DNA from 4 places in the Paenibacillus glucanolyticus genome. Region 1 is predicted to be linked to each of the others. Evidence: predicted binding sites of a transcription regulator. Region 1 holds the regulator's gene; each other region holds the start of a gene.

Region 1 (7,951 bases):
TCTATCAAAGTGTGAAGCAGGAACAGAAGGTCATGGTCAGCACGCATACAATCAATCTTCAAGAACAGCTGCGTGACCGGGATATACCGCTGCTCACTCAGGTTGTTCCTTTTCCCTTTAAAGCAGCTATTTTTAAGGGGAGAGGACATTATTTGTGTTTGAGAAAATTTGAACATAAAATAAATAGAAGAGATTTTCATTCGCCGAAGGAAGATGTGATCATTGCAGCACAGATGCTGGTCTGGCTGACACAGACAGAAAACGGCGACGATGAAGAGCTGAACCTCGGCGGCCGTGGCGGAGATTTCTGGGAGACGATCTCCAGCGATTCGGATTCCTGTCTTGGACGTGCCTGCCCATGGTTCCGCAAATGCTACTACCACAGGGCCAAACATGAAGCGAGCGTTGCCGACGTGGTCATTACGAACCATTCGAAGCTGTTCACTGACGTTAAAGCCAATCATCAGCTGCTGCCGAGTTATGAACGCCTCGTCATTGACGAAGCACATCATCTTGAGGACGTTGCGGGCAAGCACCTTGGCTTGCAAATGAAATATTTTACGGTTGTGCATACGTTGACCCGGATGTACAAGGACAGCCGCAGCGGACAGCTTCCCGCGCTTCGCCAGCTGCTTCAGGCTTCACCGCATGAGAAGGCCGTAGAATGGTCTTCTGTCATTGACCGTATGTATCCAGATCTCATCACGGCCAAAGAAAATTGGGATCGTCTTAGCGATCAGCTGTTTGCACTGCTGCCGGAACGCGGGGATGCATCTCCAGGAGACGCGGGCCAATTCTCACTTCGGTTATCGCCTCTCAAGAAACCGAAGGATTGGCAATCGCTGGCGGAGCTGGAGCATCAGATTCATGTGACCCTGGGTGACGTTGTGCGCAAGGGTGACAAGCTGATTGCTGAAATGAAGGAAGATCTGGATGATTACAGTGCAGACAGCTTGCTTACGGATCTGTCCGGACTGTTTAAAGACCTGGCCGCTCACCGTGAGGACTTGCGCTCCTTCATGGCTCTTAATGATGAGGGTACGGTATACTGGATGGAGGCTAATGGCAATTTCCGCAGTAAATCGCTGCAGCTCTATGCAGTGCCTGTTGATGTAAGCACTCATTTAAAGGAATTGTTTTTTGATAAAAAACAAAGCGTCATTCTGACATCGGCTACCTTGTCGGTGGATAAATCGTTCCAGTTCATGATCGAGAATCTGGGTCTTCAGGAAGCGGCTGACGCCGGTAATCTGAACACGGTTCAGCTGCCGTCTCCGTTTAATTACAGAGAACAAGCGCTGCTTGTCGTTCCGCGTGATTTTCCGAGCGTGAAGGGATCGGTCGGGGATGCCCTCTTTGTGAACACACTTGTGCAGTCACTGGCCGAAACGGCGATCGCTACCCATGGAAGGATGCTCGTTCTGTTCACCTCTTACCGGATGCTGCGTCAGGTGCATGAGCCACTGAAGGAAGCATTGGCATTAAGCGACATTGCGGTGCTGGGGCAAGGAATGGACGGGACCAGTCGAACCAAGTTGATTCGACGCTTCCAGGAGAGCAGCGCATCGGTGCTCCTTGGCACCAGCTCCTTCTGGGAAGGGGTCGACATTCCGGGCGAGGCGTTGACCTGTCTTGCTATTGTACGGCTGCCTTTCCAGCCGCCGAATCATCCGCTGGTGGAAGCCAAGAGTGAACTGCTGCAGCAGCAGAAAAAGAACCCCTTCATGAAGCTTTCCGTTCCGCAAGCGGTTATTCGGTTCAAGCAAGGGTTTGGCCGCCTGGTCCGGACGGCACAGGATAAAGGGATCGTGATTGTATACGATACCCGGGTGATTGAATCCTATTACGGGAAATATTTCTTATATTCCTTGCCAGGACCTAAGATGGAGCATATGCCGACAGAGGGAATTGTTCCACGCATCTCGGAATGGCTTCAGGAAGAGGTCGAGGTTGGGGCAGATAACCAATCCGATGAATGATAGCTAAACGAAGAATGAAAATGCAAGAGATGTAGTTATTAACCTTTACTAGGGGGAGCATGCATGAAATCGGAAAAAATTTCGGAAGCCGTGGTCCGCAGATTACCTGTATATTTGCGCTATTTGAATGAGCTTCAGAAGCGGGAGGTCTCAACTGTTTCATCCCAGGAGCTGGGGCAGAAACTGGATCTGAATCCTGCTCAAATTCGTAAGGACCTGGCGTATTTCGGTGATTTTGGACGGAAAGGGATCGGATATGATGTTTCCTATTTGATTGAGAAGATTCGCCAGATTCTGAAGCTGGACCAGAAGATTAATGTAGCATTGGTTGGAGCCGGTAATCTTGGACATGCATTATCCAATTACAATGCATTCCTGAAGGATAATATGAAGATTGTGGCTATTTTCGATTCATATTCCCCCAAAGTTGGTATGAAAATCAACAACTTGACGGTTCAGCCGATGGAAGAGCTTGAGAAAACCGTACATGAATACGGCATTCGTATCGGGATTATTACCGTTCCGGATTTTGAGGCGCAAAACGTAGCTAATCAGCTTATTGCAGCAGGCATCGAAGCGATTCTGAATTTTGCGCCAACCATCCTGAAAGCTCCACCTCATATCCGTATTCATACGGCCGATTTTACAACCGATTTGCAGAGCTTGGCTTATTATTTGGACAACGGTAAGGAGGAAGCTTCACATGACGACAACGAAGTGGATGGTTAAGAACGGTACTTTTGCTGTGCTTGAGGATGGAAGATCCGTTCTTCGTGGATACATGGTTGTTGAGAATGACCGCATTACCTATCTTGGTGAGGAACAGCCGCCGGTAGAGGAAGGAACCGAGATTATCGACGGCACACATCTGTTGTTCCTGCCTGGTTTGGTAAATACCCATGGACATGCTGCCATGTCACTGCTCCGCGGTTATGGAGACGATTTGGCGCTGCAAGTATGGCTGCAGGAAAAAATGTGGCCGATGGAAGCCAAATTCACGGCCGATGATGTTTACTGGGGAGCCTCTCTTTCCGTGCTGGAGATGATCAAGGGCGGAACCACAACTTTTGTGGATATGTATGATCACATGGACCAGGTTGCTAAAGTGGTAGAGGATTCAGGAATGCGCGGTGTCCTGACCCGTGGCGTTATCGGATTATGTCCGCCTGAGGTTCAGCAGCAAAAACTGGATGAGGCGGTTGCATTTGCGAAGGACTGGCACGGCAAAGCCGATGGCAGAATCACAACGATGCTCTCGCCGCATGCACCGTATACGTGTCCACCGGATCTAATTGAAAAATTCGTCCAAGCATCCCATGATTTGAATCTGCCGCTGCATACACATATGTCGGAAACGGACACGGAAGTGGCCCAGAATGTGAATGACTACGGACTCCGTCCCGTTGCGCATCTGGAGAAGCTGGGCATGTTCTCTCGTCCTACACTTCTGGCGCACGCCGTCCATTTGACTGATGAAGAGATCGAGATTTTGGCTAAATATCAAGTCGCGGTCTCTCATAATCCAGGCAGTAATCTGAAGCTTGCCAGTGGTATAGCGCGCGTGCCTGCACTCCTGAAAGCCGGCGTTACCGTGTCCCTGGGTACCGACGGACCAGCGAGCAATAACAATCTGGATATGTTTGAAGAGATGCGTCTGGCTGCATTGATCCATAAAGGGGTAAGCGGTGATCCTACGGCCATTCCAGCAGCCGAAGCACTGCGGATGGGTACGGAGAATGGAGCCAAATCGGCTTTCATTGAAGATATAGGCACACTTGCCGTCGGCATGAAGGCGGATATGATCGCGTTGAATACAGATCAGGCGCACTTCCTTCCTCGAACCGATTATGTGTCCCATGCGATCTATTCAGCCAGTGCAAAGGATGTAGAGCATGTATGGGTTGACGGCAAGCAGGTAGTGAAAAATGGCGCCAGCCTTACCCTCGACGAGGAACGTATTCGCCGGGAAGCCCAGTCTGCATTTGAGCGTCTTACAACCCTCTAGGGAATAATCAAGGGGAGCGAGGAAGACGGATTGAAGAAAAAAACGAAGTGGATATTGCTAAGTGTATCCGGAGTGCTGCTCTTGCTGCTAGGTCTGCAGCTCTACTATTCGCATGTCATGAAGGACACTTGGAATGAAGAGAGAATGGCAATCAACGCTTCCAAACAGCATGGCGGTTTGGTTTCGACAGGAAAGACCTATAAATCGGTGTGGGGCGAGGACAACAATTACTGGGTTGTCAGCGGCAAGGATAAAGACAATCAGGACCGAATGGTCTGGGTGAAATTCACCGATGATAATGTACCGGTTGATGGTGCCGATGCGGTGCAGTCAGTCTTATTGAGTTCCGGAATGTCAGAAGCACAGATACTGGATCAGATTCACAATGATTTGCCAGGAGCAACCATTAAGAGATTGCTGCCGGGTATGTATGAAAATGAGTTTGTATGGCAGCTCCAGTACGAAAGCAATGGTCAGCGGGGCTATCGATTCTATCGTTTCCAAGATGGAAATCCGATCGGCAATGACATTATTCTTCCAAATCAATAGTAGAAAAGTAAAGAGAGACATCCCTATCAATTTCGGGATGCCTCTTTTTTTCACATCAATTGACAACGTTTACAATAAATAAAATGGAAAAACTGTTCTAAATATTTTCACAGATACGCATGAAAAAGTATATAAAATGTGATATACTCATATTTGTACAAATTAAGCATACAAACTACATGCATCGTATTATATCGTTATTACATGTCATTATATACAAAGAAAATGATAGACAAAAACTATATAAGATTTTAAGGAGGAACTTCATGAAACTACGCATTGTACCTATCGTGCTGACTGTCGTGATCTCAGCATCGGTCCTCTTTGGTGGATGGTTTCTGTATCGGCAGATGGCACAGCATAACCCGCTAGCAAATGTTGTTTCGCAGTATGATGGTGTGAAGAGTTCTCATATAGATATTAAACAGGATACGGTTACTTTGAAACTTGATCTGGCTCCGGAAACGAATTTGCAGGGGCTTGTGCAGCATATAAAGCAAGAAGGCAAATCTGTAATTGGGCAGCGTGAGCTGAAAATCCAGGTGGAGGAGCATTCCTCGGAAGCGCTGGACCAATGGTGGGAGCAGGCGATGTTATCCGTTGCAGAAGCGATGGACAACAAGCAGTACACCGATATCCAATCTTCGCTTGAGCAATTGGCTGGCGAGTCCACAAACTTAAAAGCGAAAGCAACCATTGATGACACCAATGTTTATGTCAGCTTGTCGGATGGGAAGTCTGGTAAATTTATTATCTTGCCGCGTCAACCGGGTAAAATGGGGGTTTGGAACCATGCCTAAACTGGCTAAAGAGATCATGCTGGGTTTTATCCCGGTTTTGTTGGTATTCCTCGTGTTTGTAGGCGTCAACGTTGTGCCTCTGTTTATTGCTGCGGCACTCGTGGGTACGCTGCTGTTTATTGCAAAGATGAAGGGCGGCATCGCGGTGGGGGCTGGTAATGAACGCAAGCGAAAGAAGAGCGGACCGGCCAAACTGACGTTCGAAGAAATCGGCGGGCAGGATAATGCCAAGCAAGAACTCCGCGAGGCTCTGGATTTTCTCATTCGTCATGAAGATATCAAGAAATTTGGCATTCGTCCGTTGAAGGGCATTCTTCTTACCGGGCCTCCGGGAACAGGGAAGACCCTGATGGCCAAAGCCGCTGCCCATTATACGGATTCTATCTTTGTTGCTGCATCCGGCAGTGAGTTTGTTGAAATGTATGTCGGGGTTGGTGCCGGTCGTGTCCGGGATCTGTTTAAGGATGCCAGAAGCCGCGCTGCAAAAGAAAACAAACAAAATGCGATCATTTTCATAGATGAGATTGATGTGATTGGCGGCAAGCGTGAAGGCGGCCAGCAGCGTGAATATGACCAGACACTGAATCAACTGTTAACTGAAATGGACGGCATTTATTCTCAGGATACTCCGCGTATACTGGTTATAGCTGCTACGAACCGCAAAGAAATGCTGGATAGTGCACTGCTGCGTCCAGGACGATTTGACCGCCATATTCAGGTGGATCTGCCCGATAAGAAGGGGCGTACACATATCTTGAATCTCCATGCGGGTAACAAGCCGCTGCATGAGGATGTCGACTTGGACAAAATCGCGGAGGAAGCCTATGGCTTTTCCGGCGCACAGCTGGAGAGTGTCATGAATGAAGCTGCAATCTATACGATGCGTGAGAATGAGCAGTTTATCCATCAGCGCCATTTATCCATGGCGATTGACAAAGTGATGATGGGTGAACGCTCGGACCGAGAATCGAATTTCGAAGAGAAGAAGCGCGTTGCCATCCATGAATTGGGACATGCTATTATGGCAGAGCTTGTGCGTCCCGGCAGTGTCAAGCAAGTAGCATTGAGTCCGCGTGGTAAAGCACTTGGTTATGTTAGGCATAATCCGCAACAGGAACAATACCTGTATACCAAGGCGTTCCTGGAAGAGCAGATTATGATAGCGCTTGGCGGTGCCGCCGCCGAGGAGATTTATTACGGGGGCCGAAGCACGGGCTCCAGCAATGACTTTGAGCAATCGCTTAACATCGTAGAGACGATGATGAAGTCAGGACTGACGGCGCTCGGCATCATCAATATGAATATGGTAACTACGGAAGAGTTAATGAAAGAGAATAATATGATTCTGGAAGAGTTAATGAACCGAACGAAAAGCCTCTTGGAACAGAATCGGCCAATATTCGACAATTCTCTTGACATCCTGTTGAAGGAAGAAATCCTCTCGGGAGAACAATTTCGTTGTCAATTTCGTGAAAACGCGCTTTTACCAGCATAAATTGTTATGCTGGTTATTTTTTTTTACTTTTTTGTCGTGCTAAGATATTATTATACTTTGTGCTCTAAACTGTATTTTTCGACAAATGGGGTACAATAAAGTATAGAGATAAGGAAAGGGTGGAGTAGAAACCATGTACTTCAAAAAAATCGGCGTTGTAGGCGGCGGGACTATGGGGCAGGGCATTGCGGAGATGCTGGCTGCAAAGGGTCTTGACGTACTGCTCGTAGAGAAAACTCCAGAGAAACTGGACTATTCATACCGAATGATTGAGACCAGTCTAGATAAACAGCTGGAGAAGTGGGGAATTACCCAAGCAGAGAAGAAACTGATACTGAACCGGATTCAAAAAGTAACTCATTTTGCCGAGCTTAGCACCTGCGATATGGTGATTGAGACCATTATAGAGGACTTGGAAGCGAAAAAAGAAGTGTTTACACAGCTGGATCAAGTATGTCCCAGCCATGTGATATTAGCAAGTAATACATCCACGCTTAGTTTGACGGAGCTCGCCAGCTCTACCAAATATCCTGAGCGTGTTATTGGCATGCACTTCATACATCCTGTTTCCAAGGTAGATCTGGTTGAAATTATCCGCGGTCTGAAAACTTCCGATCATACGTTCACGGAAACGAAACGCTTTGTCGAGGAAGTGTCCGATAAAAAAGGCATCATGGTTTATGAATCCCCAGGCTTCGTTACAACACGCATGATCACGCTCCTCATCAATGAAGCGATGCATCTGCTTCAAGAAGGTGTGGCTTCGGCAGAAGATATCGACGATGCGATGAGAATCGGTTATAACTTCCAGCACGGGCCGCTGGAGATGGCAGACCGCTTTGGTCTCGATTCCATTCTTGCGGCGCTGGAGCGGATGTTCCGCGAGTATGGCGAGCTGAAATACCGTCCATCGATTGTCTTGAAGAAAATGGTTCGCGCAGGACAACTGGGCGTCAAAACCGGAGAAGGCTTTTTCAAGTACGACAAGGATGGTGACCGGGTATGAATATTCTCGTAATCAACGCAGGCAGCTCTTCACTGAAGTATCAATTGTACAACATGACAGATGAATCCGTACTGGCCAAAGGGCTCGTTGAGCGGATCGGTATGGATTCCTCCATTT
Region 2 (7,951 bases), 280 kb from region 1:
CTGCTCCGAAGGTTTTGTCTTCCATGTTACGAATCCCATGTAAACCAGGAATCCGATCCCGAAGGTAAACAACACCATTCGGATCCAGTCATATTCCAGAACGATCACGGATACGCCCAAAATGGCTAAGGAAATAAGCAGCGTGTCGCACAGAGCCGCCGTGATGATAACGGGCAGCGCCTTAGCGAAGCGAGGCTGAACCGCTCCCTGATTAAATACGAACACATTTTGCACACCTAATGGAAGAATAAGACCTAGTGCCAGGATGAACCCATGAAGGATAACGCCTATCATATGAAACCTAACCTCCTGCGGATATTTTCACCATTGTAAGGGTCGATCCCAGCAGCGTCTCCAACCAATTGGTTGGCACGAAACCCAACCAATGAATTATAATGAACAAAATACGTGGCGAAAGCGAGTTTCCTATGACAGAAGAATGGAAATTAAACAAGTCCTCCGACATACCGCTGCATCAGCAGATCTACAATTACATGAAGAACAGAATTATGAACGGGGAATGGCCTGTCGGGACCCGGATTCCGACGCAGAGAGACCTTGCTGCCAAATTTGGGGTAAACCGAAGCACCATCGTTTATGCATTGGGCGAGCTTGCCGCGGACGGCTTGATTCAATCCAAGGTTGGACAAGGGACGGTCATCGCCAACAATACCTGGAGTTTAATAGCCGCCACGCCTCCGCCAGATTGGAATCAGTATGTGAAATCCGGCTCCTACCAGCCAAACATCCATATGATCCAGCAGATCAACCGTTCGGAAACCGATCCGGATATAATCCGGCTCGGTACAGGAGAGCTCTCGCCGGAGCTGCTTCCCACTGGCCAGATGCGGGAGATCTTCAGCGGCAGCATGGCCAGCAAACTCTCTTTGGGATATTCTGAGCCGAAGGGGAGCCTCTACTTAAGAGAAATCATTAGTGACTATCTGAAAAAGAAAGGAATTCATGCCACCCCGTCATCCATTCTGATCATCTCCGGTGGACTGCAGGGATTGCAGCTCATCTCATTAGGCTTGCTGTACCAGGGCTCCGCCATCTTTGTAGAGAACCCCTCTTATCTGAACTCGATTCATGTGTTTCAGTCTGCAGGCATGTTTCTGCATGGGATTCCTATGGATCAGCACGGCATTAGAACGGAATCGATCGGGAGACTTAAGCGCCAACACAATGCTGCCCTGCTCTACACGATTCCTACCTTTCATAATCCGACCGGAACGCTGATGTCTTCCAGGCGGCGAACGGAGCTGCTTCAAATATGTGCAAGGGAAAGGCTGCCCATCATAGAGGATGATGTGTACGGGGATTTGTGGTTTGATGCTCCCTCTCCGCCGTCTCTGAAAGCGCTGGACCAGCAAGGGCTTGTGCTCTACATGGGAAGTATGTCCAAGACGCTTGGCCCCGGCCTTCGCATCGGCTGGATTGTGGGTCCTGAGCCGGTAATCGACCGGCTGTCCGATATCAAAATGCAAACCGACTACGGATCCAGCGCACTTTCCCAGCACGCAGTCGTCGAGTGGTTGTCGAGCGGGATGTATGAGTTGCATCTCATGCAGATCCGAGCGGAGCTCAGGAGTCGCAGAGATTTTACGCTCGATATTCTCAAGCAATATTTCCACGATATTGCCCAGTGGAACATACCGCAAGGCGGGTTCTACATCTGGCTTCACGTCACCAAACCTATCTCCATACGTCCTTTATTTGAACAAGCCCTGAAGGAGGGCATCCTGTTGAACCCCGGTAATATCTATAACCGCAGCGACCAGCAGCATCTTCGTCTTTCCTATGCCTATGCCTCCTGCAATCAACTGGAGAGCGGACTCATCAAACTGGCCGAGCTTATCCGTCTCCATACATAACCATAAGAAAAGGCCCCTTCCATGGTCATCAACCATGGGAGAAGGCCCTGTATTCACCTGAACGGATTCGTGATTGTGCCTGACGGCATATAGACCCCGCTGATCAGGGGCATGATCGGAATGATTGACGGAAACAGTGTATTAAACTGCTCCGGGGATTGCAGGATACCAACCATGAGCATAGATAAGGCTACGATCGTCAGCGTATAAATCACAACGACCATCAACAGCAAGCTGTAGCCGTCACCTAAATCGAACCCGAAGCCATAACGGAATATCATAAATACCACCATCATTTGCAAAATGCCTATCAAAGAGCTCTACAACCAAGCAGGCGTAAAGGGGACGGCGAGATCAGCTCGCCCCTCGCGTACCTTCGTCCTTGCGGCTTTTTCGTCCTGCATTCTGAATTCAAACGAATCGCTTTGATTTAATAATTCAATCCACTTCGAATTCGATTCATCCGGCGTTTCATATTACGATATTCGCTGAGCAGCGTTTCATATCCGAACCGAAGACTCTTCATAACGGGCCCAGACGGTACGGAATAAAGCAAGCCCAATTGCGAGAATAACCGAATATCGAACCAGGAACGGCGATGGAAAGCCGGGGTAGCCTAACAAATCCGGCATGATGGCGCCGACAACCAGAACGATACCAATGACGCAGGCCTGAATGGCCGGAAGCCGATAGGCCGCTTTTCCCGCAATAATGGAGAAAACCAGGAGAATATAGGGATTAAAAGCATCTGTGCGATCGGCCACAGCGAGGCAACGAGCAGTGTGACAAATAGCATTGCAGGCCTTGCCCGGCATAACAGCGCTATAAAATAAGCTGTGAAGAAAATAGAGATGCTCCCCAATCTCCAAGGCAACGGGTCAGAATTAACATGTTGAACCTCAAGCAGGAAGGCACATACCCAGCTTGATATTAGAAATAAGAGCCATATCCAGAACGATCGCACATCATCCCCTCACTTTCGGCCAACGAGTTGAAGGCTTCCAGCAAAAAAACGGTTCCAATTTTTAGTTATATCATAGCACAGGAACATACATGCCTCTTGGTTAAATAGGTATCCTGGAAATGAAAAATCGCTCCTTTTATCATTGTGAAAAAACATACATACACCTCTAAACCCTTATAAATACTAGGATTTATGCTGTCTCCAGATTGGCTATTAAAGGCAAAAACCAGCCCGGAATTGTGACGAAACTGGTAACACTCGTGAATATTTGAACAAAGTATGAACTGCGATTAAACCGCACCACTACAATGATTTGCCTCACACACCAATCCTTTTGTAACAAATTGAACACATAAAATTACACACATTGACACGAATGTGGATTTATATGTAAATTATACAAATTTATGTGTTTTGCAAAGCCAATCAGAACTTTCTACTATAGATGTGTTAGAAACATTTGAACGAAGCCGTTTCAAGGAAAGGGGTACATCATGAACAAAAGAGGGCCGTTATTTGCATTGTTATTAAGCTTCACCTTGCTCTTATCGGGATGCAGCTCACTCACGGTATTGGATCCGAAAGGACCGGCTGCCAGAACCCTATCCGATACAATCATATTCTCCATTCTCATGATGGTCGGAATATTGGCCGTAGTTTATGCGCTTTATATCTTCATGCTCACCAAATATCGAGCGAAGAAATCCAACGAAGGTTACGAACCGCCACATGAAGAGGGCAATAAATGGCTGGAAATATTATGGACCGCCATTCCGATCCTGATTGTTGCCGTCCTCTCGGTTGTGACCGTCAAAACGACGGTGGCCGTAGAGAATGTGCCGGAAGGCTATGAAAACCAAGAGCCGCTAGTCATCTACGCTTCCTCTTCGAACTGGAAATGGCACTTCAGCTATCCGGAAGAAGGAATCGAAACGGTGAATTACGTTAACATTCCAACACATCGCCCGATTGAATTCCGTCTGTACTCATTCGGTACAATCTCAAGCTTCTGGATCCCTCAGCTTCATGGCCAGAAATATGCGATGAGCGACATGATTACGAAGCTTAACATGGTAGCGGACGAACCGGGCTCCATGATGGGCCGTAACGCGAACTTCAACGGCGAAGGCTTCGCACACATGGAGTTCGAGGCGCTTGCAATGTCTTCGACCGAGTATGACAAGTGGGTTCAAGATGTCAAGGAAACTGCTCCTGAGCTGAAGGAAGATGAGTTTAAGAAGCTGCTGGAAACCGCGCATGTCGGTCGAATGAGCTTCTCCAACACGCACCTTGAATTCAGCCCGCCGCCTTCCGAAGATCATCACCATGGCGGTGATGTCAATGGCAATGAGGAGCATCAGGACCATAAAGACGTCCACCCGGATCCTGCTACAACGGAGGAAACGGAATTTGACAGCGAAACGAACGTGGATCCGAACGAGCCGCTGCCGAACTTCCCGGCTGAAGAAAGCCCAAATCATCAACATGATGGACATTAAATCGGTGAGTGAAACGTTGTTCACCCGATCTACTTCATACATCCAGAAAGGAGCTAGGCTCTTATGAAATGGGACGAATTTTTCGTTACCGGTGATCCGTTAATTTACGGCGCCATGGTGAGTATTGTTCTCGTCTCGCTTGCAATCCTCTTCGGCTTGACCTATTACAAGAAGTGGGGATATATGTGGCGGGAATGGCTGACCACCGTGGATCACAAAAAAATTGGCGTTATGTATATCATCTGTGCCTTGATCATGCTGTTCCGCGGCGGCGTTGACGCCTTGATGATGCGTGCGCAGACCGCTGCACCGGAGATGAAATTTCTGACGGGTCAGCACTATAACGAAGTATTTACAACTCACGGGGTCATTATGATTCTCTTTATGGCCATGCCGTTTATCTTCGGTCTGATGAATGTTATCATTCCGCTCCAGATCGGTGCCCGTGACGTAGCATTCCCTAAACTGAACGCAATCAGCTTCTGGCTATTCTTCGCCGGTGCGATGCTGTTCAACATCTCCTTTGTCATTGGAGGCTCGCCGGATGCCGGCTGGTCCGCCTATTTCCCGCTGGCCAGTATCGAGTTCAGTCCGACGGTTGGCAACAACTATTACTCTCTGGCGCTGCAGATATCAGGGATTGGTACGCTCCTTACAGGCGTTAACTTTATCGTAACGATCCTGAAGATGCGTGCACCAGGTATGACACTCATGCGCATGCCAATGTTCACATGGTCTGTGCTGATCACTTGTGTCATCATTATCTTTGCTTTCCCGGTACTTACGATTGCGCTATTGCTTATGATGTTCGACCGCGTGTTTGGTTCACAATTCTTCACGATGTCCAACGGCGGTATGGATATGCTCTGGGCCAACCTGTTCTGGGTATGGGGTCACCCTGAGGTATATATCGTTATTCTGCCTGCATTCGGGATATTCAGTGAGATTATATCGACCTTCTCCAAGAAAAACCTGTACGGTTACGGTTCCATGGTCTTCAGTATGGTTATCATCTCAGCTCTGTCCTTCCTGGTCTGGGCCCACCATTTCTATACGATGGGTCAAGGCGCTATGGTCAACGGCTTCTTCTCGATCACAACGATGGCGATTGCCGTGCCGACCGGGGTCAAAATATTCAACTGGCTCTTTACGCTGAGGAAAGGCCGAATAAGCTTTACGACACCGATGCTCTATTCACTGGCATTTATTCCGATCTTTACGATCGGCGGTGTTACCGGCGTTATGCTGGCGATGGCCAGTGCCGACTATCAGTATCATAATACGATGTTCCTGGTTGCCCACTTCCACTATGTGCTCATTCCAGGTGCCGTATTTGCCGTCATTGCCGGTTTCCATTACTGGTTCCCTAAAGTGTTCGGCTTCCGTCTGAATGAGAAACTTGGCAAAATTGCCTTCTGGTTCATTGCCATTTCGTTTAACGTTACCTTCTTCCCGATGTTCTTCCTGGGACTGATGGGTATGACTCGCCGGACGTACACGTACTCAGCTGAAACCGGCTTTGGCCCGCTGAATATGCTGTCGATGGTAGGTGCGGTCGGTCTGGCAATCGGATTTGTTATTCTCGTATATAACATCTACTGGAGTACACGTTACGAGCCGCGCGACAAAACAGGCGATCCATGGGATGCACGCGCTCTGGAATGGTCAACGCCAAGCCCGGTTCCTGTATATAACTTTGCTGTCACACCACAAGTAAAAGGCCGTGATGCCTACTGGTTCTCGAAGAAAAACAACGAACCGCTCTCAGATGAGAAAATCACGAAGATTCACATGCCTAGCAACACCGGAAAACCATTTATACTGGGTATTGCCTTCTTCTTCCTTGGCTTCTTCCTGGTATTCAGCTGGTGGATTCCATCCATCGTGGCTGGTGTCGCGGTGCTGATTATAATGGCTACCATGTCCTTTGACCGTGATCACGGATATTACATTCCGGTTGAAGAGATTGTTCAAACCGAACAGAAACTGCGGGGTGATACGGTATGAAAATAGATGCCACTCAGCCGCTGGAATATGGAACAGAGGAAAACCGCAATCGTATCTTCGGATTCTGGCTGTTCCTCGGAGCTGAAATTGCGCTCTTTGCTACCTTGTTTACCGTCTACTTCGTTCTCGTGAACCGCTTCGCCAGCGGTCCGAGCGGAGCGGAAATCTTTGAAATAACACCGGTTCTACTTGAGACCTTCCTGCTCTTAACGAGCAGCTTCACCATCGGATTGGCTGTTCATGCGATGCGTCTGGGTCTGAAAAAGCAGATGATGATCTTTATGGTCATCACCCTGCTGCTGGGTGCAGGATTCCTTGGTATCGAGATCTTTGAATTCTTCACTTATGTGCATGAAGGAGTTACACTCTCTACCAGCGCATTTGCGTCCAGCCTGTTTACACTGCTTGGGACTCACGGAGCTCACGTTACCTTTGGTCTCCTGTGGGGAACTGCCATTCTGATTCAACTTAAAAAGCATGGATTGGATCATTCCACAGCCAACAAGTCCTTTATCTTCTCGCTCTACTGGCACTTCCTGGACGTTGTGTGGATCTTCATATTCAGCTTTGTATACCTGAAAGGACTGATGTGACATGATTAAGCAGCTGTTTCCTATTAAGCATGTAGCGGGTTATATATCGTCTCTCGTCCTTTCAGCTGTTGCACTCGTGGTTCTGCTGGATATGCCGACAGCTTCGAAATTTGCCATCCTGCTGGTCACCGCGATACTGCAGGCTGCCGTTCAGCTCATGCTGTTCATGCACGTTGGCGAAAGTGATGACAAGAAATCCGTTTATATCAACATTGCGTTCGCTCTGTTTGTTGGACTTGTCACGATCTTCGGAACGCTCTTCATCTTCGTATGGGGATGGTATGCATAACAACCGGCAATAGCCGAGCTACAGATTAACCGATGAACGTATCGCATTGCGCGATCGCTTCATCCACATAGAAGGGGCCGTCCCAAAAGTCACTTGACTCCGGGAGGCCCCTTTGTGTTTTATAAAGACGCTGAGGAACGAAACATTCCTCCAATCGCTGTTGCCCCCCAATATCCTGAATTCATCTTTAAGGAAGGAATCGCTATGGGGCAGCGTTCTCCAGAATTTCATCGATCTCGCTCTGAAGTTTGGTCGTCAGGGTCTTCTCATCTCCAATAATCCAGGCATGATTATAGGGTGCTTCCATTGGCGAATTGTCATACGCTTGCTGTATTGACTCTACGTACTTCATGATGGAACGGGGAACCCCATCCCGCTCCGTATATAACAGCGGTGCATGTTTACCCATATGGGACAATGGCGCAGCCGCAATGGACAAGATAGGAGAATCCGGGATGGAGAAGGAGAGGCTGTAGCCCGGTGAGCGTATCCCCCATCCGAACCCCGTTCCGGGATCATGGTACTGTGCGAAGTGAATGGCATTCTCGTATGGATCATCCCCGGCGATTCGAATCACGTTGCCATATTGCCGGAGATTTTCCTCCACGCTGTGGGATACCACCTTCTCCGGGCCGATGATATAGATATGTGCCTGCCCATTTCGCTTCTGAAGCGCCTTCACCGTATCTTCAGGCACGTCCTTCTCACTGACAAACAGTAGTGTC
Region 3 (7,951 bases), 2.8 Mb from region 1:
GTTGGAACGACGATTTATCAAACTTTTGGCCTTCTAGCTTCATTAATAAGCCTGCTGGTTCTGTTCGCTGCTTCAGCGATCGTATTAACCTTCCTCCCTTCGAGTGTAGATCAAGCACCGGATACCACAGAATCTGCCCGTTCTTTACTGAAGGATATGAAGGCCGGATTTTCTTACATCGCTTCCAGTCGATTGCTGAAAGTGCTGCTCGTGGTCTACATGGTATTGGCGCTTGGCAGCGGACTCGTACAGCCTTTGGATATCTTTGTCATAACGGAGCGGCTCCAGCTGGATATGTCCAGCGTCCAGTGGTTTACGGCTCTGGAAGGTCTGGGCATGCTGATTGGCGGACTGATCGCCGCTGTTATTGCAGGTAAGGTAAAAGGCACCTACTTGCTGTTTGCAGGGCTTTCGTTTCTGGGACTCTCAACCTTTGTAGAGGTGCTGTCCCAGTGGCCGATGCTGACCGGCACGATGCGATTTTTGACCGGGGTGCTGATGGCGATGGCTCAAACCGTATTAATGGCGGTAATGATGCAGCAGGTGGATGAGAAATTCATCGGTCGGCTGGGTGGCGTCATGATGCCGGTCTTTACCGGCATGATGCTGATCGGCTCCGGGTTTACGGGATGGTATATGTCGGCAACCTCGATTGTTGTGGTGTATTTCACGGCGGGAGCCCTCTTCCTGTTGTCGTCCTTCATCAGCATGAAGCTTCCGATTTCCAGGGAACCTGTCCAGGAGGAAGCGGAAGCGCCTGTAAGTGTAAACGCCACGGTCAAGGTGTAACCTCTGGGGAGGAGAGTCGCTGGCCTAAGTCGCAGGATGGATGAAGAGCTGCTGATTACTCTGATTCTGTACAGCAACTGCAAGTTAGGTACAGCGCACGATAAGCGGGTTGGATGTTGGCTCAATCTGACATGGGGGTGCACATTCCTCCATCTCTAACGGACCTCAGAAGCGTTATTTGCGCTAACTATACTTTCTGGATTTCTGCTTTATTTAACATTCCGGCACACTCTCATGCACACCAGCTCCATCTCTAACGGACATCAGAAGCGTTACTTACGTTAATTAGCTTGATTTAACATTCCGGCATACTCTCATGCACACCAGCTCCATCTCTAACGGACTCCAGAAGCGTTATTTGTGCTAATTGGCTTCTATTGTAAACGTAACGGACACCAGCGTCGCTATGAGGCCAGATAAAAGGACATTTCCCATCAAATTGACTTAATAACGACTCTCAGGTCCGTTAGAATTCAAAAAAGCTAATTTTTCCGCCCAATAGCGTCTCTCCAGTCCGTTAGACCAGTCCACTGGGCTGGTGTACTCCTGGATGTGAGCTCAATCTGACATTAGGATGCACTTTGTGGATGGTTAGCTCAGCTCCATCCAACATTGGGGTACACTTTCTGGAAGCTAGCTTGATTTAACATTTCCTACACTCTCATGTACACCTGCTCCATCTAACGGACACCAGAAGCGTTATTTACGTTAATTACCTTGATTTGCCATTTCTGCACACTCATGCGCACAAGCTTCATCTCTAACGGACATCAGAAGCGTTATTTGTGCTAATTGGCTTCTATAGTGAACGTAACGGACACCAGCGGCGTTATGCAGCTTGATAGAAGGCCGATCCCCATTAAATGGGCTAAATAAGCCTCTCAGGTCCGTTAGAATTCAAAAAGCTAATTTTTCCGCCCAATAGCGTTTCTCCAGTCCGTTAGACCAGTCCACTGGGCTGGTGTCTTCTGAATGTGAGCTCAATCGGACATTAGGATGCACTTTGGAGCTCCATCCAACATTGGGGTACACTTTCTGGAAGCTAGCTTGATTTGCCATTTCGGCATACTCTCATGCACACCAGCTCCATCTAACGGACATCAGAAGCGTTATTTACGTTAATTAGCTTGATCTAACATTCCAAGCACACTCTCATGCACACCAGCTCCATCTCTAACGGACTCCAGAAGCGCTATTTGCGCTAATTAGCTTCTATTATGAACGTAACGGACACCAGCGTCGTTATGCAGCCCGATAGAAGGCCAATTCCCATCAGATTGGCTAAATAACGCCTATCAGGTCCGTTAGAATTCAAAAAGCTACTTTTTCCATCCAATAGCGTCTCTCCAGTCCGTTAGACAACCAGACAACCAACTGCCCTATAGTTCTAAAACGAGCGTACTTATCAACGGTTATTGGGTATTTCGGGTAAACAACGGTTTTCGGATAAATAACGGTGATCGGGTACAGCAGCATATTCCATAAAAAATAGCGGTGTATGGGTTTAATCCACACACCGCTATTTTGCGTACCCTTGCTCAGATTGAGCAGGCAAACTGCTCTAATCAAAGAATGTTGTCTGAACCAATAAACAGAGGGGCTCTAACGTCCGGCGGTTATTCCTATCATCCCAAGTGGTTTGACATCCTATCCTGTAAGGGTGATCTACTCGTAACCGGATGAGTCTCCTTTTGACAATGCGCTATGCCTGTATCCGTATATAGCGTAGATGACGACACCGAGTCCGATCCATACAATGAACCCGATCCAGGTAATCCACTGCAGCGTGGTCAGCAGATAGAGACAGCTGGCAACAGCAATCAAAGGCAGCCAAGGCACAAACGGCACGCGGAAGGTGCGTTTTAGATCCGGATGTGTTTTGCGCAGCACAATGATGCCGAGCGAGACGGTAATGAAGGCGAAAAGCGTGCCGATGCTGGCCAAATCCGCCAGGTTGCCAAGGGGGACAAAGCCGGACAGCAGGGCGATGCTGATACCGGACACCCAGGTGCTGAATTCCGGCGACTTCGTTTTCGGATTGACCGAGCTCATCCGTTTCGGCAGGAGTCCGTCCCGGCCGAGTGCATACAGCAGTCGGGACTGTCCGAACATGACACCCATCAGCACGGTGGTGAGTCCAGCTATGGCCCCCAGCGAGATGAAATAGGACATCCAGTCCTGCTCGATGTAGAGCAGCGCAAAGGCAACCGGGTCTTTCACATTGAGCAGGTTATATGGTACGAGTCCTGTCAGCACCGCGGTAACCGCAATATATAACACGGACACAATCAGCAGGGAACCCAGAATGCCGATCGGGAGGCTTTTCTGTGGATGCTTGACTTCTTCGGCTGCCGTTGCAATGACATCAAAACCCACGTAGGCGAGGAAGGCAATGGCCGCTCCCGTCATGACACCTTCCATGCCAAATGGCAGGAACGGCGTCCAGTTATCCGGTTCTACATAGAATATCCCCACGCCGATAAACAGCAGAATGACGGCAACTTTCAGATAAACCATGAAGGTGTTAAGCCTTGTCGATTCCTTGGCTCCGCGCGATACAATCCACGTGATCAGAAGCGCGATAAATACAGCGGGCACATCCACATAGGTACCGTTGGCCGGATTAAAGGCATTGGTTATCGCGGTTGGCAGATGTATCCCGAAGCCCGCGAGGATGCTCTGGACGTAACCGGACCAGCTGCTGGATACCAAAGCGCTGGCGAAGCCGTATTCCAGAAGCAGGTCCCAGCCCATCAGCCAGGCAAAACCTTCGCCAAAGGTTGAATAGCTGTACGTATATGCACTGCCCGCCACCGGTACGGTGGAGGCGAATTCTGCGTAGCAGAGTGCACAGAAGGCGCACACCAGCCCCGCCAGCAGGAACGAAACGATTAATCCCGGTCCGGCATGGGTTGCGGCGGTGACGCCGGTTAATACAAAAATTCCTGTTCCCACGATAGAACCCACGCCGAGGATGATAAGGTCCATGGCACTGAGTTGCTTTTTTAATGCGGATCGTACTTCCCCACCTTGCATATTAGGGATCGGCTTCTTGCGAAGCAGATTGTGTTTCAAGCTCATAAATGGAGTCTCCTAGATGTTTATTTAGATAGATTTCCCCGATGTGTGACCCATCCATTCGACATTATAAAGAAAAACGAATTTCTTTGAAAGGGGGAATGTCTCATCTGAAGGCTGTCCTCCCCTGATGGACACAAACGTGACATAATTCACGTTCAAGGTGATGAAGCTGCGTTACAATGAAGGTAAACGATAAATAGGAAACCAAGAGCTGCATCGGACATACGCAATAGAACGAATGCAGGAGAAATGAGGAAGAGACCATGGCCTACTACAAACCTGATCGCATCGCAGAAATTACCGTGGAGACCGGTGTAAAAAAAGCACGCAATTCCACCTTAAATGTTATGATACTCGGCTTTTTGGCAGGGGCATTCATTGCGCTCGGCTTTCTGCTGGATATCCGCGTTATCGCCGGAGCATCTCCGGCCTGGGGAGGGATTGCCGGTTTTATAGGTGCGGCAGTATTCCCGGTCGGGCTTATTCTGGTATTGCTTGCAGGCGGAGAACTGCTGACGGGCAACATGATGGCGGTGTCCTTGGCCAGATTCAAGCAGCGGATTTCCACCAAGGAACTGATCCGGAATTTAGCGCTTGTCACGGTAAGCAACTTGGCGGGGGCATTGTTTGTTGCCTATTTCTTTGGCCATGTGACCGGGCTGACAGGCAGCGGCGTATATTTGGAGAAGCTGGTTGATATGGCAGGTCATAAGCTGGACGACAGCTTCCTGCAGGCGTTCTTGTCCGGCATCGGGTGCAACTGGCTTGTTGCGCTTGCCGTATGGCTCTCCTACGGATCGGATCAGATGAGCGGCAAAATTCTGGGGATCTGGTTTCCGACCATGGCTTTTGTAGCCATCGGCTTTCAGCACGTGGTGGCAAATATGTTCCTGATCCCGGCAGCGATATTCGAAGGTTATTACAGCTGGGGTCAGTATTTTATGAACTTCGTTCCGGTATGGCTTGGCAATTTTGTGGGCGGCTCGCTGTTTGTGGCCGCTGCTTACGGGTCTGTTTACTTGAAGAATAGCAATAGGGCGGAGGAGGTATCCGGCATTCACCATGACGCCGCAGCCGTGACAACGACTCCTGCTGCTGGAAGTCCTCCTGAGGTTCATTCAGCACAGCAGGTATCATAATAAATCCAGTATCGATTGCAGAAAATCGCGGGCACCAAGGGAACGTCTACCATAAAAAGCAAATTCGCCATGCCGGTCTCGGGGGAGGAGACACGGCATGGCGAATTTTTTGGGAGTGGTCCATGATTTGGCAAGGAAGAGAAAGGGTCTGGGTTCCTCTTCTTTGCTCTTGATAGGAATATACCCGGCAGGGAGAAGCGTGAATCACCCTATTTAGAAAAAAATGTATGACTTTACTGGAACCCTGATGTTCTTTTAAGATAAGGGATAGGATGCAGCCGAGCAGAAGGGGGAAATGGACGAAATGACTCAAGACATGATTCAGCAGGAAAATGGCATATTTCCAGGGGTATGTCCGTTGGATTGTCCCGATACATGCGGCCTGCTGCTGCATAAAGAGAACGGGAAAATCGTCAAGGTTACCGGAGATCCCGACCATCCGGTTACGCAAGGAGCCATCTGCAATAAAGTCCGCAATATGGCACACCGGGTATACCATCCGGAGCGTGTGCTCTATCCGATGCGGAGGGTAGGCGCCAAGGGAGAGGGAGCTTTCGAACGAATCAGCTGGGATGAAGCGGTTCAGGAGATTACGGCGCGCTACAAGGGACTGATCGAGGAACACGGCTCCGAGAGCATTCTGCCTTACAGCTTCTACGGCAACATGGGCATATTGAGCGTGGACGGCATGGATCGGAGATTCTTCAACAGGCTGGGTGCCAGTCGGCTGAAGCAGTCCATCTGCAATTCGGCAGGCAGTGAAGGCTGGAAGTCCGTCATGGGCTTTAACGGAGGCACCGTGCCTGAGGTCACGGTGCTGGCTGACGTCATTATCGTCTGGGGCGGCAACATCGTCAGCACCAATATGCACCAGGTGGTGCTCGCAGAGAAAGCGCGCAAGTCCGGTGCAAAGGTCATTGTCATTGATGTTCATAAAAATCAGACCGGGCAATGGGCGGATTGGTTCATTCCGCTGTTTCCGGGCACGGATGCGGCCCTGGCCGTCGGTATCATGCACATTATGTTTCGTGATGGCATGGTGAATGAGGAGTTCCTCCAGCACTATACCCTGGGTTATGAGGAGCTGCGCGAGCATGTGAGAACATACACGCCGGCGTATGTGTCTTCCATTACCGGCGTTTCGGCTGAGGATATCGAGAAGCTGGCTGAGTTGTATGGCCGAGCCCAGGTGTCTTATATCCACATCGGAAACGGACTTCAGCATCACGATAATGGCGGATTGACGGTACGCAGCATAGCGGCGCTTCCTGCCTTGACCGGACAATGGCTCAAGCGGGGCGGAGGTGCCTCCAAGTCGAATGGCGGCTATAACAGTATGGACAGCGATGCACTGGAGCGCCCGGATCTGAGACCGAATCCCGAGGCCCGAACCATCAACATGAACCGGATTGGCGAGGCGCTTGCGATGACCGAGCATCCGATTAAGTCCGTGTTCGTTTATTGCAGCAATCCGCTCGTTGTCGCTCCAGATACGGAGCGGGTGCGCGAAGGTTTTGCACGGGAAGATCTGTTTACCGTTGTACATGACCTGTTTATGACGGACACAGCGAAATATGCAGATATCGTGCTTCCGGCAACCTCTTCATTTGAGAATACGGATCTGTTCAGTTCCTATTGGCATCAGTACATCCAGCTTCAGGAGCCGGTCATTCCGGCGCTTGGGGAGAGCAAGAGCAATGTGGAGCTGTTTTCGTTGCTGGGACGGGCCATGGGTTTCAATGAGCCTGCTTTCTATGAGACAGAAGAAGAGATGATTGCAAGGGCGCTCGACTATCCGGACAACCCTTATCTGAACGGCGTTACCTTGGACAAGCTGAAAGCGCACCGCCACGTGAAGCTCGACATGACCCCGCTGGAGACGTATCTGGACCGTCTGCCGACGCCTTCCGGCCGGATTGAGCTGTATTCGGCACAGCTGGAAGCAGCCGGTCTTCCGCCTCTTCCGACTTACGTGCCATTGAAGGAAGGATATGATGGCGTGAGGCGAGGCCGCGGGCATCAATATCCGCTGATGTTCATCTCCCCGCCGAATCACAATTTCCTGAATTCAACCTTTGCGAATGTGGAGAAACATCAGAAGCTGGAGAAGGAGCCCGCACTGCAGATCCATCCGGAGGATGCAGCGGAGCGCGGGTTACAGGATGGAGATATGGTTACGGTATATAATGACCGCGGAACCTATGAGGTCCGGGCGAAGGTAACGGATAAAATGCTGCCGGGCACCGTGGTCAGTCAAGGCTTGTGGTGGGAAGGCGAAGGCCGGAAGCAGCGTGCTAACGCCCTTACGCCGGACAGGCTGTCCGACATGGGCGAAGGGGCCACCTTTTTCTCGACGGTAGTCGAGGTCAGGGCTAAAGAGAAGGGTATCTAAAAGATGAATACGAGACTGTCTTGAAGGTCTATATGACCTGAAGGCAGTCTTTTTTTATAGATAAGAAAGTGGGGGCTGAAAGTGATAACACATTCCGGTGGAAGTATAAAAAATCGGGGTTTTGTTATATAGCTTGAATAAATTTCCATAGGTAGAATGGTACTAAGTCAATTGCAAGCGGTTTCGGAATGGCAGAAATTCAGAGACCCGGCATGCGTTTAGATCAATTCGTAACGGGAGGATAAATATGCCGCAAGCTACTGCAGAACAGCAATCACCCATTTCCCGGCAGCCCAAAGTTCACAGTAAAAGTTTCCTCAGACGCTTGATGAAGCAATGGGATGTTCAGCTCATGGTGTTACCCGGGGTCATTCTGGTTTTCATTTTTGCCTATATGCCCATGTATGGCGTAATAACCGGTTTTATGGATTATAACCTGTTCACCGGATCAAGGATTTGGGATAACCCGTGGGTCGGTTTTAAGCATTTCGAAGCCTTTTTTGCCGCCCCCGAGTTTGAGAGGATTTTGCGCAACACGATTGTCATCAGC
Region 4 (7,951 bases), 1.0 Mb from region 1:
CCTGCTTCACGATAAAGCCGCCTTCAGACAACGTTAGCGCCACTGATAATGAAGCGGGAATAAGCAAACCTGTTGCTCCGTATAGGAACAGATACACAATGTTTTTCTTGGAGCCGTAATTTTCAAAAGCATAAAACGAACCGCGAATCGCAAGCAGTATTACGGCTATGCTGGCCGGAACAAGCAGCGCGGAGCCATAATAAAAGGCCGTGTCCGGAAAAAATCCGACGATACCAATGTAGAAAAAGACAAAAAATACATTCGTGATCTCCCAAACGGGTGATAAATAACGGGAGATCAAACGATTAATCAGATGATCCTGCTTCGTCAAGCGTGCATAGAAAGCGAAGAAGCCCGCCCCGAAATCAATAGAGGCTATAATTAGATAGCCGTACAAGAACAGCCACAGCACCGAGATGCCAATCAATTCGTAACTCATGATGCAGGACCACCCTTCTCCGTAGATGGATCAGGCTTTTCCTTCAGCCATTTCTCCATCTCGACTTCCGCCGGATTATTGTTGAACAAGCGTCTTAACACGATTACACACATGATGCCCAGTACGATGTACAGGAGCAAGAAAACGAAGAATAAAATTCTTATATTCGGTGAAGACGTAGCAGCTTCCTCCACCCGCATAATCCCGCGGATAATCCACGGCTGTCGCCCAATTTCCGCATAGAACCAGCCCAGCTCAACAGCCAGGAAAGCAAGCGGTGCGCCCAGTGCGATAATGCGAAGCATCCACTTGTTAAGCTCATTGCGTTTTTTCCAGAACACAAACAGGAAATATAGCACCGCAATAGCGAGCAGAGCAAATCCGATTCCGGCCATCAAATCAAACAGGTAATGAACGAGAAGCGGCGGCCATTCGTCCTGGGGAAATTCCTCCAGCCCCGTTACCTCTGCATTAAAGTCTCCAAAGGCCAGGAAGCTGAGCAGTTTCGGCAGGTGAAGAGCCCCTAGAATTTCATGCTCTGCATTCAGCCATCCCATTAGAATCAAATCCGCGCCGCTTTCCGTCTCAAAATGCCACTCTGCCGCAGCAAGCTTCTCCGGCTGATGCTCAGCCAAAAACTTGGCGGACACATCCCCGGCTAACGTGTTCAGCACCCCGAACAGTAAAACAACGGCCATCATGAGGTTCAAGGCTTTTTTGTGGTAGGCGGATACCCCTTTTCTCAGCATCGCAAAGGCTGCGATACCGGCTAACAGGGCTGCCCCTGTCAAATAGGCCGAGCTTAATACATGGAACACCTTGGAGAACGTTGCCGTATTCAGCATCGCTTGCACCGGGTCAACCGCCGTGAATTGGCCTGCTTCCATCACAAAGCCTCCAGGCTGGTTCATGAATCCGTTCACCGTTGTAATGAAGACAGCCGACATGCCTGCGCCCAACACAATCGGAATGGTCAGCAGCCAGTGGATATACGGATTTTTGAATCGATCCCACGTATACAAATAAATGCCCAGGAAGATGGCCTCAAAAAAGAACGCAAACACTTCCATGAATAATGGCAGTGCAATGACATTCCCAGCCAGCTTCATAAAGTTCGGCCACACCAGAGCCAACTGCAGGGAGATCACGGTGCCGGTCACGACACCAACCGCGACAGAAATGACAAAACCTCGTGCCCACCTCTTCGCCATCAGTGTATAATGGGGATCTTTCTTGCGAATCCCGATGAACTCTGCAATAGCGATCATTAAGGGTATACCGACTCCAAGTGTCGCAAAAATAACGTGGAATGCGAGTGTCATACCTGTCACCAGCCTGCTCCACATTACCGTATCAATTGCCATTTTATACTGCCTCCTTTTAAACTCTGTTCCATTATTGTGATAAATTAAACTTTGGATTAGGCCTGCCACCCGTTGGGCTGCATTCAATATCAGGTTTGGATAGGCTTTAGCGACATCGCTGCAAGCTGCGTTTTATGAATCGTTCCTCGATCTCTGTTATATAAAAAGAGAATTTTTTCACAAAGTAACGTAAATGACAGCACTGTGTTGGGCAATACGTTGGTTGCTTCGTTTGACTGCCGTTTGCCCGACTGAAGCGAGATCTTGCGAGCCTGTATAAACCTGGTACTACATGCATTTATATGACTAGATGAAACCTAATAGTTAAAATTATTATATCTTTGTCTCCTAGCAAATCAATCACTGACACGTCTTCGTCCCTAAACGTTCAAGAAAGGGTCAACTCTTTCTGACAACTTGGTGAAAAATACAGAATGCACTCGAAGGAGCTATTGATTCATCTCCCTCATACGTGGTAATGCGCGTATCCCTCCCATCAGAGCCAACATCATCTTATTACCCATTAGGTACAAAAATAAAAAGAGTAGAAAGGCTAAAGCGCCAAATTTTTTTATGGATTTGGGACTTGAACACCTTGTTCCCATAGCCCTCTTCTTTTTATGGAGCCTCAAAAAAAGTCGCATATTAAGCGACTTTTAGAGTCTTTATGTTCTTGTTGTCCAACGTTACCGAGCAATCACTTCAAGTACATTGCCGCTTCCATCGTCAATCATACGTATATTGTGATCATCAATGAGTTGAATGGTGCCGTCCGACTTCAACCATTCATGCTGCTCCATTAACCCGTGAGCAACAGATTTGCGAATTAGCCCTTTATTCTTAAATACTAATGCATACAGATCATATTCTCCAGTCTTTCGATTAGAATACTCAATGATTACAATAAGTAAATTTTCGGGAGTCCGCTTGAATTGTAAGCTGAGATCGTGAGTATTCACATTAATGTCCTTGATGCCTAGCGGAATCGAATTCTTTTGTCCCGTAACAGCATTAGTAATCTCAAGATCCCCTCTTGCTGCACGAATCACATAGCTGTATCCCATCATGCTGCCATAGAAAGTATCCGTATAATTGTGGAGTCCAGTCACGGTTACCTTCCCCGTCTTTGTGTCACGATTAGCCACTTCCCCATCCAGAGCAGATGCGAGAAATTGAATCGGCACATAAAGGTGACTGATATACCACACAGGCTCTCTGCCCATATCCACTTTTCGACCATCAACTTCAGCAATTTTGCTGCCCATGTGTACAACAATGCGTTTCTGATCCCTTGTCAGAACGGCCACATCGTCACCTTCCATCTTCCACAGCAGACCTGCCGCACTGCCGAGTGAGAAAAAACTTGCGTAAGTAACCCCGTCCTTAAGCAGCGTCTCAATATGAGAGATTCGGCCGTCTTCCCATTGCAACTCCAGTTCAACGTACTTCGAAGCCGCATCCGATTTTTGTGCTCCCAGCGGTAAAAGTACGGATATCATAAGTATAACGGCAATTGCATTTTTCCATTTCTTAATCTTCAAGTAATGATCACCCACTTAATGTAAAGTTCAATACTACAATAGTAACACATAGATCTTAGAAAAGTTGCTGCGACAGTAAAATCCGTTCCGTAGATCGTGCGTCTCACGACTACCGGTTTTGAACGCCTTGTGAGAGAGTCCAGCCTCTTCTTTAGGTGTAACTTATACGGCTTTTATATCTATCAGCTTGATCCATCATTACGATTCTGTCTTGCTTTAACCACTCTCGGTATTTGCTTCTCATAAATGGACAATACATTTGAAATCAATTGTTCTTTAGGACTCGTGTTATCTTTCAAAACTGCGTATATAAGGTTCAAGAAAGTCTTCGCATCTTTATCTGTTAAACTTTTGATAGATTCCACGGTGGTATCATTTGATACACGACCATCTTGCTCCTCCATAACGGTTCCTCATTTCTGAATATTATTTATGGACGACAAACATATTGAAAATTGATGCGGTAACCCTGGTATCCCCTTAATTCTCAGAACATCATCACTAACTAACATTAAAATTCTATAGTCAATGAAGGAAAAGCTTATTCCTCCTTCTTCAAGTCACAGCTATTGTGGCCATAACGTCATATGCTTCTTTCATTCTATGTAACGAAATTGACGAAAAGCAGCAGCTTGTCCATGAAATACATCGTTATCGTCTGTAAGATTCCATACCGTCGCCTGCATGATATAGAATCTTCTGCCGGTGCTGGAAATGCGAATACCTGTATAATTATCGACATATCCATTTTCACTGACAGCTTTCAGGAAGACCGCGCGTTCCTCGCGCTCCATCGGTTCTGCCGTTAGCCTCGAGGGCGTTTGGGTGAAGGTCTCCCTGTTTACTTCCCACAATTCAAGCGCCCTCTGATTACCATAGTTCAAAATCGGGTCCGGCTCTGTTCCATGGGACAGTACGACGAGCGGAGCCCGGAACAGTACTTCTGATTCTGCACCTGATTCAACTGAATCATCAAGAAGCGACTTTCCTGTCCATCTCAGGTAGCTGTTCAGGATCACACTGGCGTGCTTGTTGGATGTATGAAAGCTGTTGTTATTCATTTTCCCCGTCCTCCCTGCTGCTGCTATCGTAAAAGGTGAATCACATCTCTATTTTACCAAAGATTGGTTTCTTTGCGTTTAAAAAGTAGCGCTATCTTGCTCAGAACCATTCCTGACTCTTGGGGTCAGGGTAACCGTACAGGTGGAACGATTCGATATCATGGACGTCTTCAGACAGCAAAAAGGGCATCTCGCAAGATCTAATATCTTTTGAGACACCCTCATTTTACTATGATCTTCTTTATAAACTAAGCGGGAACTGCTTAATAGAAGGCTGACTTTTCACCATCGGTATTCGGCTTGTTGACCCCTAAATTTCCGCGAACATGGAGATCCGGAGATTCAATTAATTTGACAACCAGGGCCGCGACACTCTTGCGCGATACTTCCGTGCCTTTGAACGGCTCTCCCTTCTCCGTAACCTCATATTCAATCTCGTCATAATCGGTCAGCCATGCAGGTCTGAGTACGGTGTAGTCGAGATTCGAGGCCTCGATAACATCGACTGATTTGCGATATGGTCCCAAATATTCACCGATTGTGCGGTTATTCCACTTGCCGAAATCTCCCGGGACTTCATCATAAATACCGAGCGAGCTGATAAAATTCAAGCGTTTCACGCCCGTCGATTCCATTGCACCTACGATGGCTTTCGCTTGGTCCTCCAGATCGTCGCCGGACATCTGCGATTTGCCCTCCGGCTCCAAGAATTAATATAGAGGTCACATTAATACTCCTTTCCCTTGTTTATTGAATCTAAGCGAATCATATTATTTTAGATGATCTGTAAAAAACTTCTCTAACTTTTCCACTGCCGGACCCACGTATTCAGGCTGGTCGTATAATGCAACGTGTGTAGCACCGTCCATGATGAATAATTCTTTATCCCGACTAGCAGCATCTTGAACCGCTTCTTCGCTGAAGTAGCGAGTATCCGCATCACTACCGGCAATCGCTAAAAATGGCTGCGTTAAGAACTTATCAATGTGGCTAAATGCAGAGAAGGTAAAAATTTTATCGAAGCTTGTAAACACGAAACGGTTAGGTGCATTTTCGTGGCATCCGCGTGCGGTTACATAATATTCGTGTCCTTCCGCCATTGTACCCGTCATGCCTTCTTCCAATTCCTGCGGCACATACGGACCATGGAGCGTTTCACTTCCATTGGCTTCGGCTGTCCGTTGTCCAGAAACTTGTTCCAACAGTTTGATTTGGTCTTCGACCGGTACTGCACGAGCAATCCCTTCACTAAATAGTGATCCGATATCGACCATGCTAACCGTTGCTACAGCTTTAATGCGGCGTTCGGTTTGTGCAGCCGCTACTGTATAGCCCCCGCCGGCACAAACACCTAACGCGCCAATTTTACGGGTATCTACATAGGATAATGTCGTTAAATAGTCCACTGCTGCACGAACATCTTCTGTACGAGCATACGGATCTTCGAGATAACGCGGGGTCCCTTCACTCTCTCCTTGATAGGATGCATCGAATGCTAAAGTTATAAAACCTGATTCAGAAAGTTTATTCGCGTAAAGTCCCGCCGTCTGTTCTTTTACGCCGCCGCCAGGATGGGAGACAACGATTGCCGGATATTTCTTGGTTTCATCGAATCCAGCTGGAACATACAAGTTACCTGCCAACAACAATTGGTTGTTTTTAAATTTAACGTTTTTTTGCATAATTTTAGTCCTCCGATTGTTTTTTATTGTGATTGACCTGCTATTTTCGCCGATTGGATCACTTACAAATGGATCCATGTCTTTTTCTGATGCATCATGGTTATGAAATCTCGTTAATGCGTAAGTGTGCGATAACGACCTCATGTGTATTATTTTAAACAGGAATGAAATATCTTCAATGATCAAATGACCGCATCGTGTGCATTAATGCACACATCGATCGAAATTGTGCCGTGATTACGAAAATACAAAAAGGCATGGATCATAAATCCATACCTCCCAGTAGAGCTCCGCTTCAACTCCTTATAGATTCCGCTCTAACAAGCGCCCAACTTGTTCGGACACGACATCGATCGGGTCGGTGATTTCCTTGGTAAAGTAGGATTCTATGATCCCCACCGTCGCCGTTACCATAAATTTGCGAACGATATCTTTACTGAAGCCCTTATTTATGCCTTCAGCTACATCCAATTCACCCTCGAGTTCTTCACTGACAAGCTTAATAAAACCGCTGCGGAATGAAGAAGCGCCCTTACTCGCCAAAATGGTCGCGAAGAAGGAGTAATTCTGTTCGAAAAATTCAAACCAGATCCGCATCGCATCCACAAAGCTCAAATCCGACGAGGATTGGCAGAGCCTCCTCAGCTCGCTAATGTACTCTTCAATGAGTCTGTCTAACAGATCGTATTTATCCAAATAATGAAGATAGATGGTTCTTCGGCCTACGTTTGCCTTATCGGCAATATCCTGTATCGTAATTTCGTCAAAGCTTTTTTCTGCCAGCAGCGCAATAAAAGCGCCCTTAATCGACTCTTGAGATCTGAGACTTCGTCTATCCACTTTAACCATTGATGGAAGTACCACACTTTCTTTAACGAGAATTGTGTAATTTGAATCAAATCAATTATACACGCTTGTGTTATACTGCATCAATATGCTACTCATTTATCGGTTACTGAAGGACGATTAAGTAGAATAGCCCTGCTAAGACAAAACGATATAGAGCAAACCATTCCAATCGAAGCCGCTTAATCAATTTAATAAACGTCACTACTGCAATCATAGCTACAAGAAAGGATGTCATAAAGCCAATGGCCATTAGGAATAAATCGTCAGAGTCCAGCAATTCTCGACTATCGTACAAGTCCAACACGCTTGCACCAAACATAACAGGCACGGAAATAAGGAACGTAAAATCGGCGGCGGCTTTTTGACTGGTGCCAAGCAAAAGGCCGCCTGAAATCGTCGAACCCGATCTCGAAAATCCCGGCCACAAAGCCAGACACTGGAACAGACCAATCCCAAACGCTTGTTTATAATGAATCCTATCCATAGTCTCTGCAGTTTCCGTTCTCCTGCTCCGTGCGGCGATGATCATCAACAAGCCACCAGCAACCAGACCGATCAGGACCGGAATTGGGCCGAATAATTGGCTTTTTATTGTATCCTTGAAGAGAAGGTACAGAATTAATGCTGGCAGCATAGCCAACATCATATGAATTACATTTAACCCTTTACTTGGGGAAAAATCCATTCTAATGAGATTAGCCCCGATGGCCAAATACCTTTTCCAATAAAGAAGCAGAACTGCCATCACCGCACCCAGCTGTATAACAATTTTAAAAGTTATTGCAGTCTGTCCCTCAAAGCTAAGCAAATGCCCTGCTAAAATAAGATGTCCAGTAGACGAGACTGGTAAAAATTCAGTTAAGCCCTCTATTATGCCAAGTATTATCGCTTTCATAACATCAGTCATCCGTGAATATCCCTCTTTCGGAAATAAATTCGTCAAGCAATTTCCAGTATAAATGGGACACCCATTTATTTCCTTCGATTGACATAACAATAATCGATTCCGTGTGAC

Evidence for each region. The regulator Rex, encoded in region 1, represses fermentation and respiration genes when NADH is low (regulators of the CRP and FNR family bind a similar motif). The targets are predictions, from matches to a motif close to TTGTGAAATATTTCACAA.
Region 2: a site for Rex is predicted at 3,097-3,114, ahead of qoxA (cytochrome aa3 quinol oxidase subunit II). Genes of this name have one in related genera too.
Region 3: a site for Rex is predicted at 4,008-4,025, ahead of WDY75_RS01685 (formate/nitrite transporter family protein). Genes of this name have one in related genera too.
Region 4: a site for Rex is predicted at 1,969-1,986, ahead of WDY75_RS15145 (cytochrome ubiquinol oxidase subunit I). Genes of this name have one in related genera too.

Annotation. Positions count from the first base shown of each region.
Region 1 is NZ_CP147845.1:4,224,592-4,232,542, reverse strand. It holds gene dinG (ATP-dependent DNA helicase DinG) at 1-1,979, shown strand, start outside; gene WDY75_RS19765 (redox-sensing transcriptional repressor Rex) at 2,043-2,708, shown strand; gene WDY75_RS19760 (amidohydrolase) at 2,683-3,984, shown strand; gene WDY75_RS19755 (DUF5590 domain-containing protein) at 4,015-4,533, shown strand; gene WDY75_RS19750 (hypothetical protein) at 4,800-5,333, shown strand; gene WDY75_RS19745 (AAA family ATPase) at 5,326-6,828, shown strand; gene WDY75_RS19740 (3-hydroxyacyl-CoA dehydrogenase family protein) at 6,962-7,834, shown strand; gene WDY75_RS19735 (acetate/propionate family kinase) at 7,831-7,951, shown strand, end outside.
Region 2 is NZ_CP147845.1:3,942,711-3,950,661, forward strand. It holds gene WDY75_RS18455 (LysE/ArgO family amino acid transporter) at 1-294, opposite strand, end outside; gene WDY75_RS18460 (PLP-dependent aminotransferase family protein) at 429-1,874, shown strand; gene WDY75_RS18465 (hypothetical protein) at 1,928-2,155, opposite strand; gene WDY75_RS18470 (hypothetical protein) at 2,375-2,638, opposite strand; gene qoxA (cytochrome aa3 quinol oxidase subunit II) at 3,333-4,337, shown strand; gene qoxB (cytochrome aa3 quinol oxidase subunit I) at 4,401-6,344, shown strand; gene qoxC (cytochrome aa3 quinol oxidase subunit III) at 6,341-6,937, shown strand; gene qoxD (cytochrome aa3 quinol oxidase subunit IV) at 6,939-7,226, shown strand; gene WDY75_RS18495 (cell wall-binding repeat-containing protein) at 7,429-7,951, opposite strand, start outside.
Region 3 is NZ_CP147845.1:373,642-381,592, forward strand. It holds gene WDY75_RS01675 (MFS transporter) at 1-789, shown strand, start outside; gene WDY75_RS01680 (amino acid permease) at 2,455-3,870, opposite strand; gene WDY75_RS01685 (formate/nitrite transporter family protein) at 4,134-5,009, shown strand; gene WDY75_RS01690 (molybdopterin-dependent oxidoreductase) at 5,314-7,401, shown strand; gene WDY75_RS01695 (ABC transporter permease) at 7,649-7,951, shown strand, end outside.
Region 4 is NZ_CP147845.1:3,175,848-3,183,798, reverse strand. It holds gene WDY75_RS15150 (cytochrome d ubiquinol oxidase subunit II) at 1-439, opposite strand, end outside; gene WDY75_RS15145 (cytochrome ubiquinol oxidase subunit I) at 436-1,803, opposite strand; gene WDY75_RS15140 (stalk domain-containing protein) at 2,490-3,344, opposite strand; gene WDY75_RS15135 (hypothetical protein) at 3,527-3,748, opposite strand; gene WDY75_RS15130 (MEKHLA domain-containing protein) at 3,941-4,405, opposite strand; gene WDY75_RS15125 (NAD(P)H-binding protein) at 4,669-5,088, opposite strand; gene WDY75_RS15120 (alpha/beta hydrolase) at 5,176-6,087, opposite strand; gene WDY75_RS15115 (TetR/AcrR family transcriptional regulator) at 6,391-6,936, opposite strand; gene WDY75_RS15110 (undecaprenyl-diphosphate phosphatase) at 7,040-7,843, opposite strand.